3 regions of the Escherichia marmotae genome follow, and region 1 is predicted to be linked to each of the others. Evidence: predicted binding sites of a transcription regulator. Region 1 holds the regulator's gene; each other region holds the start of a gene.
What was found. Region 1 encodes PhoB, which activates phosphate uptake and scavenging genes when phosphate is short. Its sites were predicted from a motif close to CTGTCATAAAACTGNCNNAT; they were not measured.
Positions count from the first base shown of each region.

Region 2: kdgR (DNA-binding transcriptional regulator KdgR) is a predicted target of PhoB. The motif match lies at 1,969-1,988, and genes of this name have one in related genera.
Region 3: ugpB (sn-glycerol-3-phosphate ABC transporter substrate-binding protein UgpB) is a predicted target of PhoB. The motif match lies at 3,655-3,674, and genes of this name have one in related genera.

Region 1 covers NZ_CP025979.1:2,046,491-2,051,532, forward strand. Annotated here, with positions in the region: gene phoR (phosphate regulon sensor histidine kinase PhoR) at 1-994, opposite strand, end outside; gene phoB (phosphate response regulator transcription factor PhoB) at 1,052-1,741, opposite strand; gene sbcD (exonuclease subunit SbcD) at 1,931-3,133, shown strand; gene sbcC (exonuclease subunit SbcC) at 3,130-5,042, shown strand, end outside.
Region 2 covers NZ_CP025979.1:597,232-602,273, forward strand. Annotated here, with positions in the region: gene htpX (protease HtpX) at 1-403, shown strand, start outside; gene C1192_RS03165 (MFS transporter) at 450-1,823, opposite strand; gene kdgR (DNA-binding transcriptional regulator KdgR) at 2,000-2,791, shown strand; gene C1192_RS03175 (YobH family protein) at 2,946-3,185, opposite strand; gene mgrB (PhoP/PhoQ regulatory lipoprotein MgrB) at 3,343-3,486, shown strand; gene C1192_RS03185 (YebO family protein) at 3,561-3,848, shown strand; gene C1192_RS03195 (DUF2627 domain-containing protein) at 4,508-4,624, shown strand; gene cspE (transcription antiterminator/RNA stability regulator CspE) at 4,664-4,873, shown strand; gene rlmA (23S rRNA (guanine(745)-N(1))-methyltransferase) at 5,040-5,042, shown strand, end outside.
Region 3 covers NZ_CP025979.1:2,918,679-2,923,720, forward strand. Annotated here, with positions in the region: gene ugpC (sn-glycerol 3-phosphate ABC transporter ATP binding protein UgpC) at 1-415, opposite strand, end outside; gene ugpE (sn-glycerol-3-phosphate ABC transporter permease UgpE) at 417-1,262, opposite strand; gene ugpA (sn-glycerol-3-phosphate ABC transporter permease UgpA) at 1,259-2,146, opposite strand; gene ugpB (sn-glycerol-3-phosphate ABC transporter substrate-binding protein UgpB) at 2,244-3,560, opposite strand; gene livF (high-affinity branched-chain amino acid ABC transporter ATP-binding protein LivF) at 3,968-4,681, opposite strand; gene livG (high-affinity branched-chain amino acid ABC transporter ATP-binding protein LivG) at 4,683-5,042, opposite strand, start outside.

The sequences.
Region 1 (5,042 bases):
GATTCACCGCGTTATAGACCAGATTCGAAATCGCACTGCGTAGCTGATCTTCATTGCCAGACACTTTTAGGTCATTATCTATTTCAAAGGTAAATGTCTGTTTGTGCTGACTCAGAGTCTGGGCTTCACGCTCAACGACACGCAGCATCATAGGTACATCAACCTTTTCATTGAGTAACTGTGTTGGCGCAGCTTCAATTTTCGACAGCGTCAGCAACTGCTTCACCAGTCCTTCCATTCTCTGGGTTTGCTCGCGCATTGTGTGCAACGCTTTTTCACGTACCGCACCTTCCAGCGGCTGCTCATGCATCATTTCCAGGTAACCCTGCAACACAGTCAATGGCGTGCGTAACTCATGGCTCACGTTGGCAAAAAAGTTGCGCCGAGCCCCTTCCAGTTGATGCATTTGCGTGACATCACGCGCCACCATTAACAGTTGTTTATGCGTATAAGGCATGACGCGAATTTCCAGATGCCGCCCGGTGTTGAGCACCAGATTGAGCGGGCGAGAAAAATCACGCGTTTTCAGATATTGCGTAAATTCCGGATAACGCAGCAGGTTAAGGATGTTCTGCCCGTTATCTTCCGGCCAGCGCAGGCCAAGAGTTTGTTGCGCCAGCCCGTTACACCAGAAGATCCCGCCCTCTTCCGTGGTCAGCACCACCGCATCGGGCAGCGACTCCGCGCCGCTACGAAAGCGTTTGATGAGATTGCCCAGTTCGCGGCGGCGTTTTTTATTACGCAACTGCATCTGGTGTAAGCCATACAGCAGCGGTTCCCAGCTTCCACGCCCGGGTGGCGGCGTCATACTGCGATCCACCCACAGCCACCATGAGAGGCGTAATAAATTCCAGAAATGCCAGATAAGCAGTCCCGTTACCGATGCCAATAAAAACCAGGGCAGATAACCCAAAAAAGCACCCAGGATGAAGGCCGGGAGGCAGCAAAGTAGCAGCTCCAGCACCAGCCTTTTCCACGACAGCCGTTCCAGCACGTAAGATACTCCAGTTATGAACAAACAAGCCTTGCTCTGCGTCCGACGAGCAAGGCGTTAAAAGCGGGTTGAAAAACGATATCCTGTACCGCGCACGGTCTGTACCATGCGGTCATGCCCGCCAGGTTCCAGTGCTTTACGCAGGCGACGAATGTGGACATCAACCGTACGGTCTTCTACATAAACATTGGTTCCCCAGACGTGGTTTAATAGCTGTTCGCGACTGTACACACGCTCGGGGTGAGTCATAAAAAAGTGCAGCAGCTTAAATTCAGTCGGTCCCATCTCCAGCGGTTCTTCGCCCGCCATCACCCGATGAGACGTCGGGTCCAGACTTAGCCCCAGCATCTCGATCACCTCTTCCACCGCCATCGGTGAAATACGGCGCATCACCGCTTTAATACGTGCCACCAGTTCCTTCGGTGAAAACGGCTTGGTGATATAATCATCCGCGCCGGTTTCAAGACCGCGCACACGATCTTCTTCCTCCCCTCTGGCGGTCAACATCACCACCGGTATATCCCGGGTCATCGACTCACGCTTCAGATGTTTGATGAACTGGATACCGGAGCCGCCGGGTAACATCCAGTCGAGGAGAATTAAATCCGGCCAGGGTTCATTCAGTTGGTTCACAGCACTGTCATAATCTTCCGCTTCGACCGGCTGAAAGCCATTTTGCTCGAGCACGAAGCAGACCATTTCGCGAATTGGAGCTTCATCCTCTACGACCAGAATACGTCTCGCCATGATTTGCCCTGTTGTAATAAATAGATTGCGATCATCAATGCGACGTCATTATGCGTCAGATTTATGACAGATTTATGAAAAGAACGTCGCACTCCCCTTCAGGTTATTGATTTCCGTGGCGCAGAAAAAAGCAAATAAGACACCTGATTGGGTATAATCGCGCCTATGCTTTTTCGCCAGGGAATTGTTATGCGCATCCTTCACACCTCAGACTGGCATCTCGGCCAGAACTTCTACAGTAAAAGCCGCGAAGCTGAACACCAGGCCTTTCTTGACTGGCTGCTGGAGACAGCGCAAACCCATCAGGTGGATGCAATTATTGTTGCCGGTGATGTTTTCGATACCGGCTCACCGCCCAGCTACGCCCGCACGTTATATAACCGTTTTGTTGTCAATTTACAGCAAACAGGCTGTCATCTGGTGGTACTGGCAGGAAACCATGACTCAGTAGCCACGCTGAATGAATCGCGCGATATCATGGCGTTTCTCAATACCACCGTGGTCGCCAGCGCCGGACATGCGCCGCAAATATTGCCTCGTCGCGACGGAACGCCTGGCGCGGTACTGTGCCCTATCCCTTTTTTACGCCCGCGTGACATTATTACCAGCCAGGCGGGACTTAACGGTATTGAAAAACAGCAGCATTTGCTGGCAGCAATCACCGATTATTACCAACAACATTATGCAGATGCCTGCAAATTGCGCAGCGATCAACCTCTGCCCATCATCGCAACGGGGCATTTAACGACCGTTGGCGCGAGTAAAAGTGACGCCGTGCGTGACATTTATATTGGCACGCTGGACGCGTTTCCGGCACAAAACTTTCCGCCGGCCGACTACATCGCGCTCGGGCATATTCACCGCGCGCAGATCATTGGCGGCATGGAACATGTCCGCTATTGCGGCTCTCCCATCCCACTGAGTTTTGATGAATGCGGCAAGAGTAAATATGTCCATCTGGTGACATTTTCAAATGGCAAATTAGAGAGCGTGGAAAACCTGAGCGTACCGGTAACGCAACCGATGGCAGTGCTGAAAGGCGATTTGGCATCGATTACCGCGCAACTTGAACAATGGCGTAATGTGCCACAGGAGCCGCCTGTCTGGCTGGATATTGAAATCACTACCGATGAGTATCTGCATGATATTCAGCGCAAAATCCAGGCATTAACCGAATCACTGCCTGTCGAAGTATTACTGGTGCGTCGCAGTCGGGAGCAGCGCGAGCGTGTGTTAGCCAGCCAACAGCGTGAAACACTCAGCGAACTTAGCGTCGAAGACGTTTTTAATCGTCGTCTGGCACTGGAAGAACTGGATGAATCGCAGCATCAACGCCTGCAACATCTTTTCGCCATGACGTTGCAGACCCTCGCCGGAGAACACGAAGCATGAAAATTCTCAGCCTGCGCCTGAAAAACCTGAACTCATTAAAAGGCGAATGGAAGATTGATTTCACCCGCGAACCGTTCGCCAGCAACGGTCTGTTTGCCATTACCGGCCCAACCGGCGCGGGTAAAACCACGCTGCTCGATGCCATTTGTCTGGCGCTGTATCACGAAACGCCGCGCCTCTCCAACGTTTCGCAATCGCAAAATGACCTGATGACCCGCGATACTGCCGAATGTCTGGCGGAAGTGGAGTTTGAAGTGAAAGGCGAGGCCTACCGCGCATTCTGGAGCCAGAACCGGGCGCGTAACCAGCCGGACGGTAATTTGCAGGTGCCACGCGTAGAGCTGGCGCGCTGCACAGACGGTAAAATCCTCGCTGATAAAGTGAAAGATAAGCTGGAAATGACGGCGACGTTAACCGGGCTGGATTACGGACGTTTCACCCGTTCGATGCTGCTTTCGCAGGGGCAATTTGCTGCCTTCCTCAATGCTAAACCGAAAGAACGCGCAGAATTGCTGGAGGAGTTAACCGGCACCGAAATTTACGGGCAAATCTCCGCGATGGTCTTTGAACAGCACAAATCGGCCCGCACTGCGCTGGAGAAACTGCAAGCGCAGGCCAGCGGCGTTGCGTTATTAGCACCTGAGCAGGTGCAATCATTAACAGAAAGTTTGCAGGTACTCACTGACGAAGAAAAGCAGTTACTCGCCGCACAGCAGCAAGAGCAACAATCGCTTAACTGGTTAACACGTCTGGATGAATTACAGCAGGAGGCCAGCCGTCGTCAGCAGGCTCTGCAACTGGCGTTGACCGAAGAAGAAAAAGCGCAACCTCAACTGGCGGCGCTTAGTCTGGCACAACCCGCACGAAATCTCCGTCCGCACTGGGAACGTATTGCAGAACACTCTACGGCGCTGGCGCATACTCGCCAACAGATTGAAGAAGTAAATACTCGCTTACAGAGCACAATGGTGTTTCGCGCGAGCATTCGTCACCAGGCGGCGAAGCAGTCGGCTGAATTACAGCACCATCAACAAACCCTGAATGCGTGGTTACAGGAACACGACCGCTTCCGTCTATGGAACAACGAGCTGGCGGGTTGGCGTGCGCAGTTCTCCCAACAGGCCAGTGAACGCGGGCATCTGCGACAGTGGCAACAGCAATTAACCCATGCCCGGCAAAAACTTAATGCCCTTCCGGCTATCTCTTTAGCTTTAACCGGCGATGAAGTTGCTGTCGCACAAGCGCAACATGCTGAACAACGCCCGCTACGTCAGCGCCTGATTGCACTGCATGGGCAAATTGCTCCCCAGCAAAAACGGCTGGCGCAGTTACAAGCCACTATCCAGAGCGTCACGCAGGAACAGACGCAACGTAACGCCGCACTGACCGAAATGCGCCAGCGTTATAAGGAAAAAACGCAACAGCTTGCCGACGTCAAAACCATTTGCGAGCAGGAAGAGCGCATCAAAACGCTGGAAGCACAGCGCGCACAGTTACAAGCAGGTCAACCTTGTCCACTTTGTGGTTCCACCAGCCACCCGGCGGTAGAGGCGTATCAGGCACTGGAACCTGGCGTTAATCAGGCCCGATTACTGACGCTGGAAAACGAAGTGAAAAAGCTCGGTGAAGAAGGCGCGGCATTACGTGGACAACTGGACGCATTAACCTGGCAGCTTCAGCGGGATGAAAACGAAGCACAAAGCCTCCGGCAAGATGAGCAAGCACTTACTCAGGAATGGCAGACACTCACTGCCAGCCTCAATATCACCTTGCAGCCGCAGGACGATATTCAACCGTGGCTTACCGCCCAGGAAGAGCATGAAAAGCAACTGCAATTACTCAATCAGCGTCAAGAATTGCAGGCGCAAATTGCCGCGCATAATCAGCAAATTATCCAGTATCAACAGCA
Region 2 (5,042 bases), 1.4 Mb from region 1:
CACCTTTGTTATCTTTATTTCCCGTATTCTGGCACAACTGGCCGCTGGCTTCATGGGCGGTAACCGCGACGAAGGCGAAGAGAGTAACGGCAACCCGCTGATCTACTTTGCAGTTGCGACGGTACTGGAGTTAGTGTTTGGTATTCTGGCGAGCATTATCACCATGTGGTTCTCGCGTCACCGTGAATTTCACGCTGATGCCGGTTCAGCCAAATTGGTTGGCCGTGAAAAAATGATTGCTGCGCTACAGCGCCTGAAAACCAGCTATGAACCGCAAGAAGCAACCAGCATGATGGCTTTCTGCATTAACGGTAAGTCAAAATCGCTGAGCGAGCTGTTCATGACCCACCCGCCGCTGGATAAACGTATTGAGGCTCTGCGCACGGGTGAATACCTGAAGTAAGATGAAATAAATACTCAAAAAGCGCGTCCAGGTTGACGCGCTTTTTTTATGCTTGGGATCGTGGCTGGGTGATCCGTAAACCACTAACACCGGCAGCGATTACTGCCAGAATAGCCGCGGTCATCAGCGAGACGTGCGTACCATTATCACCAAACTGATTTAACATCAGTGCCACCAACGCTGCGCCACTACTCTGACCAAGCAGACGAGCCGTACCTAACATGCCACTGGCACCGCCGCTACGTTCCCGCGGGGCGGAAGTAATAATGGTGTGGTTATTGGGTGACTGGAATAATCCAAAACCGGCACCGCACAAGATCATAGGCCAGATGATATTGATATCGGCAGGTGAAGCAGGCAAGAGAACCAGCGAAAAAAGCCCCGCCGCCATAATAAACAACCCTAAAGCTCCAAGTAACCCAGCATGCACGCGTTCTATCAGATAACCAGCCAGCGGTGCCATCACCATTGTTGCCAGCGGCCATGGGGTCAGAAGTAGACCTGTTTCCACTTCACTACGTCCGAGCACCGTTTGCAGATAAAAGGGCAGGGAGACCATTGCCAGCATCTGTGCGCAGAAAGAGCAAATAGACGTGCAAATAGACAGTGAAAAAAGCGGAATACGCAGTAAATCCACTGGCAACAGCGGCACGGGAAGAGAAAGCTGACGACGAATAAAGAAAATACCAACGACAACCATTACCGCCAGTTCTACACCAATCAACGTCAGCGATTGCCCCTGAGCAAAACCACTCAACGCGGTAATAAGCAGACCAAATGTTAACGCGTTCATCACGGCGCTGGGCAGGTCAAAACGTGGTTTACTGGCACGAGAACCATTAGGTGGCAGAAAACGCATTGCCAGAAGCAGGGCGATAATACCCAACGGTACGTTGATTAAAAATAGCCACTTCCATGACGCGATGGAGAGGATTACCGCGGCGATAGTTGGCCCGGCAGCAGAGGAGACGGCGACAATAAACGAGTTAATTCCCATTCCCCGCCCCAGAAAACGCTGTGGATAGATTAGCCGGATAAGAGCAGTATTGACGCTCATTAGTGCTGCGCCACCAAAACCTTGTATTACACGCGCCAGAGTTAGCATTTGCAGCGAATCAGAAAGGGCACAGAACAACGATGACAGCAGAAATACGACCAGGCCGCATTTATAAATGCGTCGATAGCCAAACATATCTCCCAGAAACGAAAACGAAAGCAGGGAGACGACAATCGCGATTTGATAGGCATTCACCACCCAAATAGAACTGGCTGGCGTGGCGTGAAGATCAGTAGCAATAGTTGGCAAGGCGACGTTGGCGATAGCGCCGTCGAGGACCGCCATCGAAATACCGATAATAATGGTTAAAATCGCGCCGTATCGCTGAGGCAACGGCAGGCCATCGGCCTGAACTTTTGGCATAGGAATTTTATATCTTTGGATGATAATCAACAGGGTTATGATTCTAGCACTGATATTCACGGCGGATGTCGCAGAATTGTAACTAACCGGCAAAAGATGGATTGCGACCACCCAGGCGCGAAATTATAATAAAAAACAGTTCTGATTTTTATAAAACACTCGCAATGAGGTGATAAATGGCTAACGCAGATCTGGATAAACAGCCTGATTCTGTATCTTCTGTACTGAAGGTTTTTGGCATTTTACAGGCGCTGGGCGAAGAGCGCGAAATAGGGATAACCGAGCTGTCACAGCGCGTCATGATGTCAAAAAGCACCGTTTATCGCTTTTTACAGACCATGAAAACCCTGGGGTATGTGGCGCAGGAAGGGGAGTCGGAGAAATATTCTCTGACCCTGAAATTGTTTGAGTTGGGGGCTCGTGCCTTACAAAACGTCGATCTCATTCGTAGCGCAGATATCCAGATGCGCGAAATCTCCCGCCTGACGAAAGAAACCATCCACCTTGGCGCACTGGACGAAGACAGCATTGTTTACATCCACAAAATTGACTCTATGTACAATTTGCGCATGTATTCACGGATTGGTCGTCGTAATCCGCTTTACAGCACCGCGATTGGTAAAGTGCTGCTGGCCTGGCGCGATCGTGATGAAGTGAAGCAGATCCTTGAGGGCGTTGAGTATAAACGCAGTACCGATCGTACCATTACCAGTACCGAAGCGTTACTACCGGTGTTGGACCAGGTGCGCGAGCAAGGTTATGGTGAAGATAACGAAGAGCAGGAAGAAGGACTACGTTGTATCGCGGTTCCGGTATTTGACCGCTTTGGTGTGGTTATTGCCGGTCTGAGCATCTCCTTCCCAACGCTGCGTTTCTCTGAAGAGCGTTTGCAGGAGTACGTAGCTATGTTGCATACGGCCGCACGTAAAATTTCCTCGCAAATGGGGTATCACGACTATCCGTTCTGATTAGAGTTAGAACCTGTCTGTATAATATTCAGACAGGTTCTTATCTGGTGGGGGTTAAATAAAGTTACTGATGGCTGGCGTAATATCGTATACGTTGGTGATAAGTGTACGTTTTATTCATTGAGTTTAATGTGGGTATTTATACCTTAATCTATTAGCCATTATCGACGACGATATTGTTTTTACGTAACAGTGGGCAATCGGTTATCCCGAAAAAACCACTTTTAGTGTGCAGGTATTGTACCGTACTGGTATCCCGGGCCGTCAGATAGGTGCATTGCAACCCTAACCCAGCGGCATTTTCCTTGCTTCCAATCAGAACACCATATCCGCTTAGTAATAATCCTGTCCATACCAGTGCTATCAACATAATTGTGCGAATAATGAATCGCATTATGACCTCTTCTCTTTTTTGTTCGCTTAATCGTAGCGGTAATATGGACTGAAGCAAGCGTATAGTTCCGAAAAAGCACGAATATCGACATGGTTAGGCGCTGTTTAACTAACGCATGATAGTTTAATGACATAAGGTAGGTTAAACGGAGAATGGAGTGAAAAAGTTTCGATGGGTCGTTCTGGTTGTTGCTGTGCTGGCTTGCTTGCTGCTATGGGCGCAGGTATTCAACATGATGTGCGATCAGGATGTACAATTTTTCAGCGGAATTTGTGCCATCAATCAATTTATCCCGTGGTGATATCATTTTTTCAGCAGTAGATTTCCTTCCTGTGTGGCAGTGGTAGAATGACACCTCTACTTAGAGGTGGTGAAATGAACGAAGTTGTAAATTCAGGCGTAATGAACGTTGCGTCTTTGGTTGTATCGGTGGTAATTCTCGCTATTGGGCTCATCTTGTGGTTTTTCATCAACCGTGCCAGTTCACGGACTAACGAACAGATTGAACTTCTTGAGGCATTGCTGGAACAGCAAAAACGGCAAAATGCACTGTTACGTCGTTTGTGCGAAGCAAACGAACCTGAAAAAACGGATGCGAATACTGCTGAGAACCTAAAAACGGCTGAAGATGAAGATATCATCCGCCTGGTAGCGGAACGGTAATCTTTCCTCAAAATTTGAGTAGCCCTAATGCTGATGGGTTACTCATCTTATCCGCACTATAGTGGTGCAATTGATTCAAATTAATACTCTGGTCTGACTTCGATTATTTATCGTGTTATTTATTTCATAATAGCGGTATCGGAAAAAGATATTAATCGCACTAAGCTATTGGGATGTTTACATCGGAATTGTGATCAATTGCGGTATTATTTATTAGCGAAACGTTTCTCCCTTCACTTTTTAGTAATTCATCAATTTTTCTTATTTTAAATTAATAATGAGCATTAAGTCTGGTTTCTTCATTTCACCTGTGTATGTTGTTAACTATCTGTTTTATTGGGTGAAGTTATATAACATTTTATTCGTTATATATCATAAAAAGTGATATCGCTCGCATTGCGTAATAACTTGTACTGCTGCTCTGGAAGAACTGAACTTATTGAACTATGTTAGAAACTGCATCAGGTCAAGTATCTGCGTGTAATGGTATGGTTAAGTGCATCGATATATCGGCACGTATTCCGTTGCATAAGTGTGCAAAAAAAGTGGAAGGCGTATCGAGATTTGTGCGGCTGATCGAGACATGTTTAAAAATGGCTTGCCATAATTAACGTTGTATGTGATAACAGTTTCGGGTTAAACGAGGTACAGTTCTGTTTATGTGTGGCATTTTCAGTAAAGAAGTCCTGAGTAAACACGTTGTCGTTGAATACCGCTTCTCTGCCGAGCCTTATATTAGTGCCTCATGCAGTAATGTGTCAGTTTTATCTCTGTAATGCCTGCGGGCGAAGAAAACAATCTAAGGAATTTTTCAAATGGCAAAGATTAAAGGTCAGGTTAAGTGGTTCAACGAGTCTAAAGGTTTTGGCTTCATTACTCCGGCAGATGGCAGCAAAGATGTGTTCGTACACTTCTCTGCTATCCAGGGTAATGGCTTCAAAACTCTGGCCGAAGGCCAGAACGTTGAGTTCGAAATTCAGGACGGCCAGAAAGGTCCGGCGGCTGTTAACGTAACAGCTATCTGATCGAATCCACTGATCTGAAGTGTAAACGCGCTTCAATCTCGCTATAAAGCCTCGTCGAATTTACGAGGCTTTTTACTTTGTTTTATTTTCGCTCCTGTCTCCGGATATTTGCCAGTCGTGCGATTCGCGTTACACTTGCGGCCTTTAGTATCCTGCCGGAGTTGTCATG
Region 3 (5,042 bases), 870 kb from region 1:
GACCGCCAGAAAGCTCGCGTGGACGGCGCTTAAGCAAACCGTCAAGTTCGAGAATGCGTGCTGCTTCTTTGACACGTTCAGCAATTTGCTGCTTGCCCATACCGCGAATTTTCAGCCCCCACGCCATATTCTCCTCTACGCTCATATGCGGATAAAGCGCGTAGTTCTGGAACACCATCGCAATCCCGCGATCTTTCGGCTCCATTTCGGTTACGCGCTGCTCGTTGATCCAGATATCGCCCTCAGTCACCTGCTCCAGCCCGGCAACCATGCGCAGTAGCGTGGATTTTCCGCAGCCAGACGGCCCAACCATCACAATAAATTCACCGTCTGCCACATCAAGCGTCAGCGGTTTAATGACCTGGGTTTTGCCATCCCAGCTTTTGGTTACTGCCTGTAATTTCAGTCCTGCCATCTTATTTCTCACTATCGACCAGGCCGCGCACAAAGGCACGCTGCATCACTAAAACAATCAATACTGGTGGGATCAGGGTTAACAACATCGCAGCCATCACCGAGTTCCATTCTGTCGTGCCTTCGCCAGTGGCGATCATCCCTTTAATCCCCGCCACGGTGGTGCCGAGATCAACATCGGTAATAATCAGCAGCGGCCACAGATACTGGTTCCAGCCGTAGATAAAGGTGATCACAAACAGCGCCGCCAGATTGGTTTTTGACAGCGGAAAGACAATGTCGCAAAAGAAGCGCATCGGTGACGCACCGTCGATACGAGCCGCTTCCACCAGCTCATCCGGCAGCGTCATAAAGAACTGCCGGAACAGGAACGTAGCGGTCGCTGAGGCCATCAGCGGCAGCGTTAAACCTGCGTAGCTGTCGAGCATCTTCAGATTGGCGATCACTTCTACCGTCGGGAAAATACGCACTTCAACCGGCAGCATCAGAGTAATAAAAATCATCCAGAAGAAGAGGTTACGCAGCGGAAAACGAAACCAGACGATGGCGAATGCCGAGAGCATCGAAACGGTAATTTTGCCCAGCGTAATGCTGAACGCCATCACGAAACTGTTAAGCAACATCCGCCAGAATGGCGCGCTATTCGTGCCTACTCCGTTTACCCAAATGTTATGGATATTCTCCAGCAGATGCGTGCCGGGGATCAGCGTCATCGGCGCGGCGTAGACTTCCTGTTTATCCAGCGTCGCTGCGACAAACGCCACGTACAGCGGGAAGAGGATCACCGCAATCCCAAGGATCAGCATGGTATGGCTGAATATCGTCAGCCACGGACGGTTCTCAATCATTGGTAACGCACCTTGCTTTCAACATAGCGGAACTGCACCACCGTCAACACGATGACGAGGAACATCAACACCACCGACTGCGCGGCAGACGAAGCCAGATCCAGTCCGGTAAAGCCTTCGCGGTAGATCTTATAAATCAGCGTGGTAGTGGCCTGTACTGGCCCACCGGACGTAGCGGCATCAATCACCGGGAAGGTGTCGAAGAAGGCGTACACCAGATTAACCACCAGCAGAAAGAAACTCACCGGAGCGATAAGCGGTAACGCGATCTTAAAGAAGCGGCGAATCGGGCCTGCGCCGTCAATGGCCGCCGCTTCGATCAGTGAACGGGGAATGGATTGCAGCGCGGCATAGAAGAACAGAAAGTTGTAGCTGATTTGCTTCCACACCGAGGCGAACACCACCAGAAACATCGCCTGGCCGCTGTTTTGCGCGTGGTTCCAGTCATAGCCGAACTCAGCAAGAAAATGAGTGATCAGCCCGCGACCGGGGTTAAACAGGAAGATCCACAATACGGCGGCAACGGCGGGAGCCACGGCATACGGCAACAACATTAAAGTTTGATAGAAACGGCTGCCGCGCACGATGTACTCCACCAGCGCCGCAAAGAACAGCGACACCAGCAAACCGCTGACGGTGACAAAGGTGCTAAATTTTATCGTCGTCCAGAAGGAGTCGAGATAGTAACTGTCATGGAACAGCGTGACGAAGTTATCCAGCCCGACAAACTGGCTGGAGAAACCAAACGGATCGACGCTTTGTAGCGAGTACCACAACGCTTCGCCCGCAGGCCAGATAAAAAAGATAACGGTGATGATGAGCTGCGGCGCGACCAGCAAATAAGGCAGCCAGCGCGAGCGGAACACCGGACGGGATGATGACATTACGGTTAATTCCTGAACTGTGCCGGATGCGCTTCGCTTATCCGGCCTACACGCGATGCCAGGTCAGATAAGCGAAACGCATCCGACATTACACTGATTAAGACTTCGTCGATTTCTCAAAGCGGCGCAGCAACTGATTCCCACGCTCAACGGCGGTATCCAGCGCCTGCTGTGGCGTCTTCTTACCGGTCCACACGCTCTCCAGCTCTTCATCCACAATTACGCGGATCTGCGGCATATTGCCCAGACGTAGTCCTTTGGTATACGGCAACGGCGGCTTGTTCAGCATCTGACGCGTCGCAGTATCCGCTCCTGGGTTTTTCTCGTAAAAGCCCTGCTCACGGGTCAGGTCATAAGCCGCTTTAGTGATCGGCAGATAACCGGTTTTCTGATGCCACTCAGCAGCGTTTTCTGGCTTCGCGAGGAAGTCGAGGAACTTCGCCACACCGGTGTAAGTATCCTTATCTTTGCCCTGCATCACCCACAGGCTGGCTCCGCCGATAATGGCGTTTTGTGGCGCATCTTTCGCATCGGCGTCGTAAGGCATCATGCCTACGCCATAGTTGAATTTGGCATACTCTCGAATGTTGGCAAGCGAACCGGAAGAGGCGGTCGTCATCGCGCAATCACCGTTATAGAACTTCTCGGTGGATTCATCCTTACGCCCGACGTAGCTAAAATCGCCCTTCTTGTTCATCTCTTCCAGCATGGCGATATGTTTCACCTGCTCCGGCTTGTTGAACTCCAGCACCGCATCTGTGCCGTCAAACCCGTTGTTTTTGCTGGCAAATGGCAGGCCATTCCAGGCGCTAAAGTTTTCCAGTTGGATCCAGCCCTGCCAGCCGCTGGCGTAGCCGCACTTCATACCGGAGGCTTTCAGTTTTGCGGCATAGTCAGCCAAATCCTGCCAGGTTTTCGGCGGCTGCTCCGGGTCTAACCCTGCTTTTTTGAAAGCATCTTTGTTGTAATAGAGAACGGGAGTCGAGCTGTTGAACGGTTGGGAGAGTAAATGTCCGGTTTTGCTGTCGGAGTAGTAGCCTGAAACCGTCGGCACAAACTGCGACTCATCGAAGTTAATCCCCGCATCTTTAAATACTTCATACACCGGTTTAATCGCTTTCGACGCCATCATGGTGGCGGTGCCAACTTCATAAACCTGCAAAATAGCCGGCGCGTTACCGGTACGAAATGCTGCGATACCCGCGCTTAAATTCTGTTCGTAGTTGCCTTTGTAGGTCGGTACAATTTTGTAATCCGGGTTTTCGGCGTTAAAACGTTGAGCCAGAGAATCCACCTCTTTACCCAGTTCCCCTTCCATCGAATGCCAGAACGGAATAGTCGTCACGGCCTGTGCATTCCCCATTAACGCCAATCCGAGCGCCAGTGCTGAAGCTGTATAATGTAACGGTTTCATTGATTATCTCTCTTGTTGTACCGGATGCGCGAATTCACGCGTTTTATGCTCGCGGGGTAACATGACATGCTCGAATTACAGAAAAATAACTCTTTTGTTACATTTTTAAGATAGTAAGGTGTCAGAAAGATGACAAGGCGGTGACGGTACGGGTGAGGGAAAATGGGAGATGGGGCACGGATAAGCGGGAAAATAGAAGGTCTGAGTCAAACTCTACAGATTGTAGCTAATGTGCTTATCGTTTCATGCCGGATGCGGCGTGAACGCCTTATACGGCCTACAAGATCGTGCAAATTCAATATATTGCAACTCACCCAATAGGCCTGATAAGTGCAGCGCATCAGGCAATTTTACATTTGTCACCTGTCTCAAAGGAGTCTTTTGACTCCTTATCAATCAACGCGTTATTACCCGCCTAAATACGCGCTTCTCACCGCTTCGTTCGCCAGTAGTGCGTCGCCGGTATCGGAGAGCACCACATGACCGTTTTCCAGCACGTAGCCGCGATCTGCCAGCTTCAGCGCCTGATTGGCATTCTGTTCGACGAGGAAGATGGTCATTCCCTGCTCGCGCAACTGCTCGATGGTGTCGAAGATTTGTTGGATGATAATCGGTGCCAGTCCGAGCGATGGCTCATCAAGCAGCAGCAAACGCGGATTGCTCATCAGTGCACGACCAATCGCCAGCATCTGCTGTTCACCGCCGGACATGGTGCCCGCCCGCTGAATACGGCGCTCATGCAGACGCGGGAACAGCTCATAGACCCACTTTATGCGCTCCTGAAACTGATCTCTTTCGGCAAAGAAACCGCCCATTGCCAGGTTCTCTTCCACCGTCATCCGCGAGAAGACACGACGCCCTTCCGGGACAATCGCCACTGCTTCACGCATGATTTTCGCCGTCTGCCAGTCGGTAATGTCTTTATCATCAAACACAATTCGTCCGCTGGTGGCGCGCGGGTCGCCGCATAACGTACCGAGCAAGGTGGTTTTCCCTGCGCCGTTCGCACCAATCAAGGTAACAATCTCTCCCTGATTAATATGCAGGCTCACCTCATGCAGCGCCTGGATTTTGCCGTAGTGGGCGCTGACTTTGTCAAAGGACAACATGACTTTTTCCATCTTATGCCTCACCTAAATAGGCACGGATCACGTCCGGGTTATTACGGATCTGCTCCGGCGTACCATTTGCCAGTGGCGTCCCCTGATTAACCACGTAGATTCTGTCTGAAATCCCCATCACCAGCTTCATATCGTGCTCAATCAACAAGATAGTGGTGTTGTGATGATTACGCAGCTCGGCAATCAGCTCATCCAGTTCTTTGGTCTCTTTCGGGTTAAGACCTGCCGCCGGTTCGTCGAGCATTAAAATCTCCGGCTGCGTCACCATGCAGCGGGCAATCTCCAGACGACGCTGGTCGCCATAGGCCAGGTTGCTCGCCTGGCGGTTGGCGTGTTCCAGCAAACCAATGCGCTCAAGCCA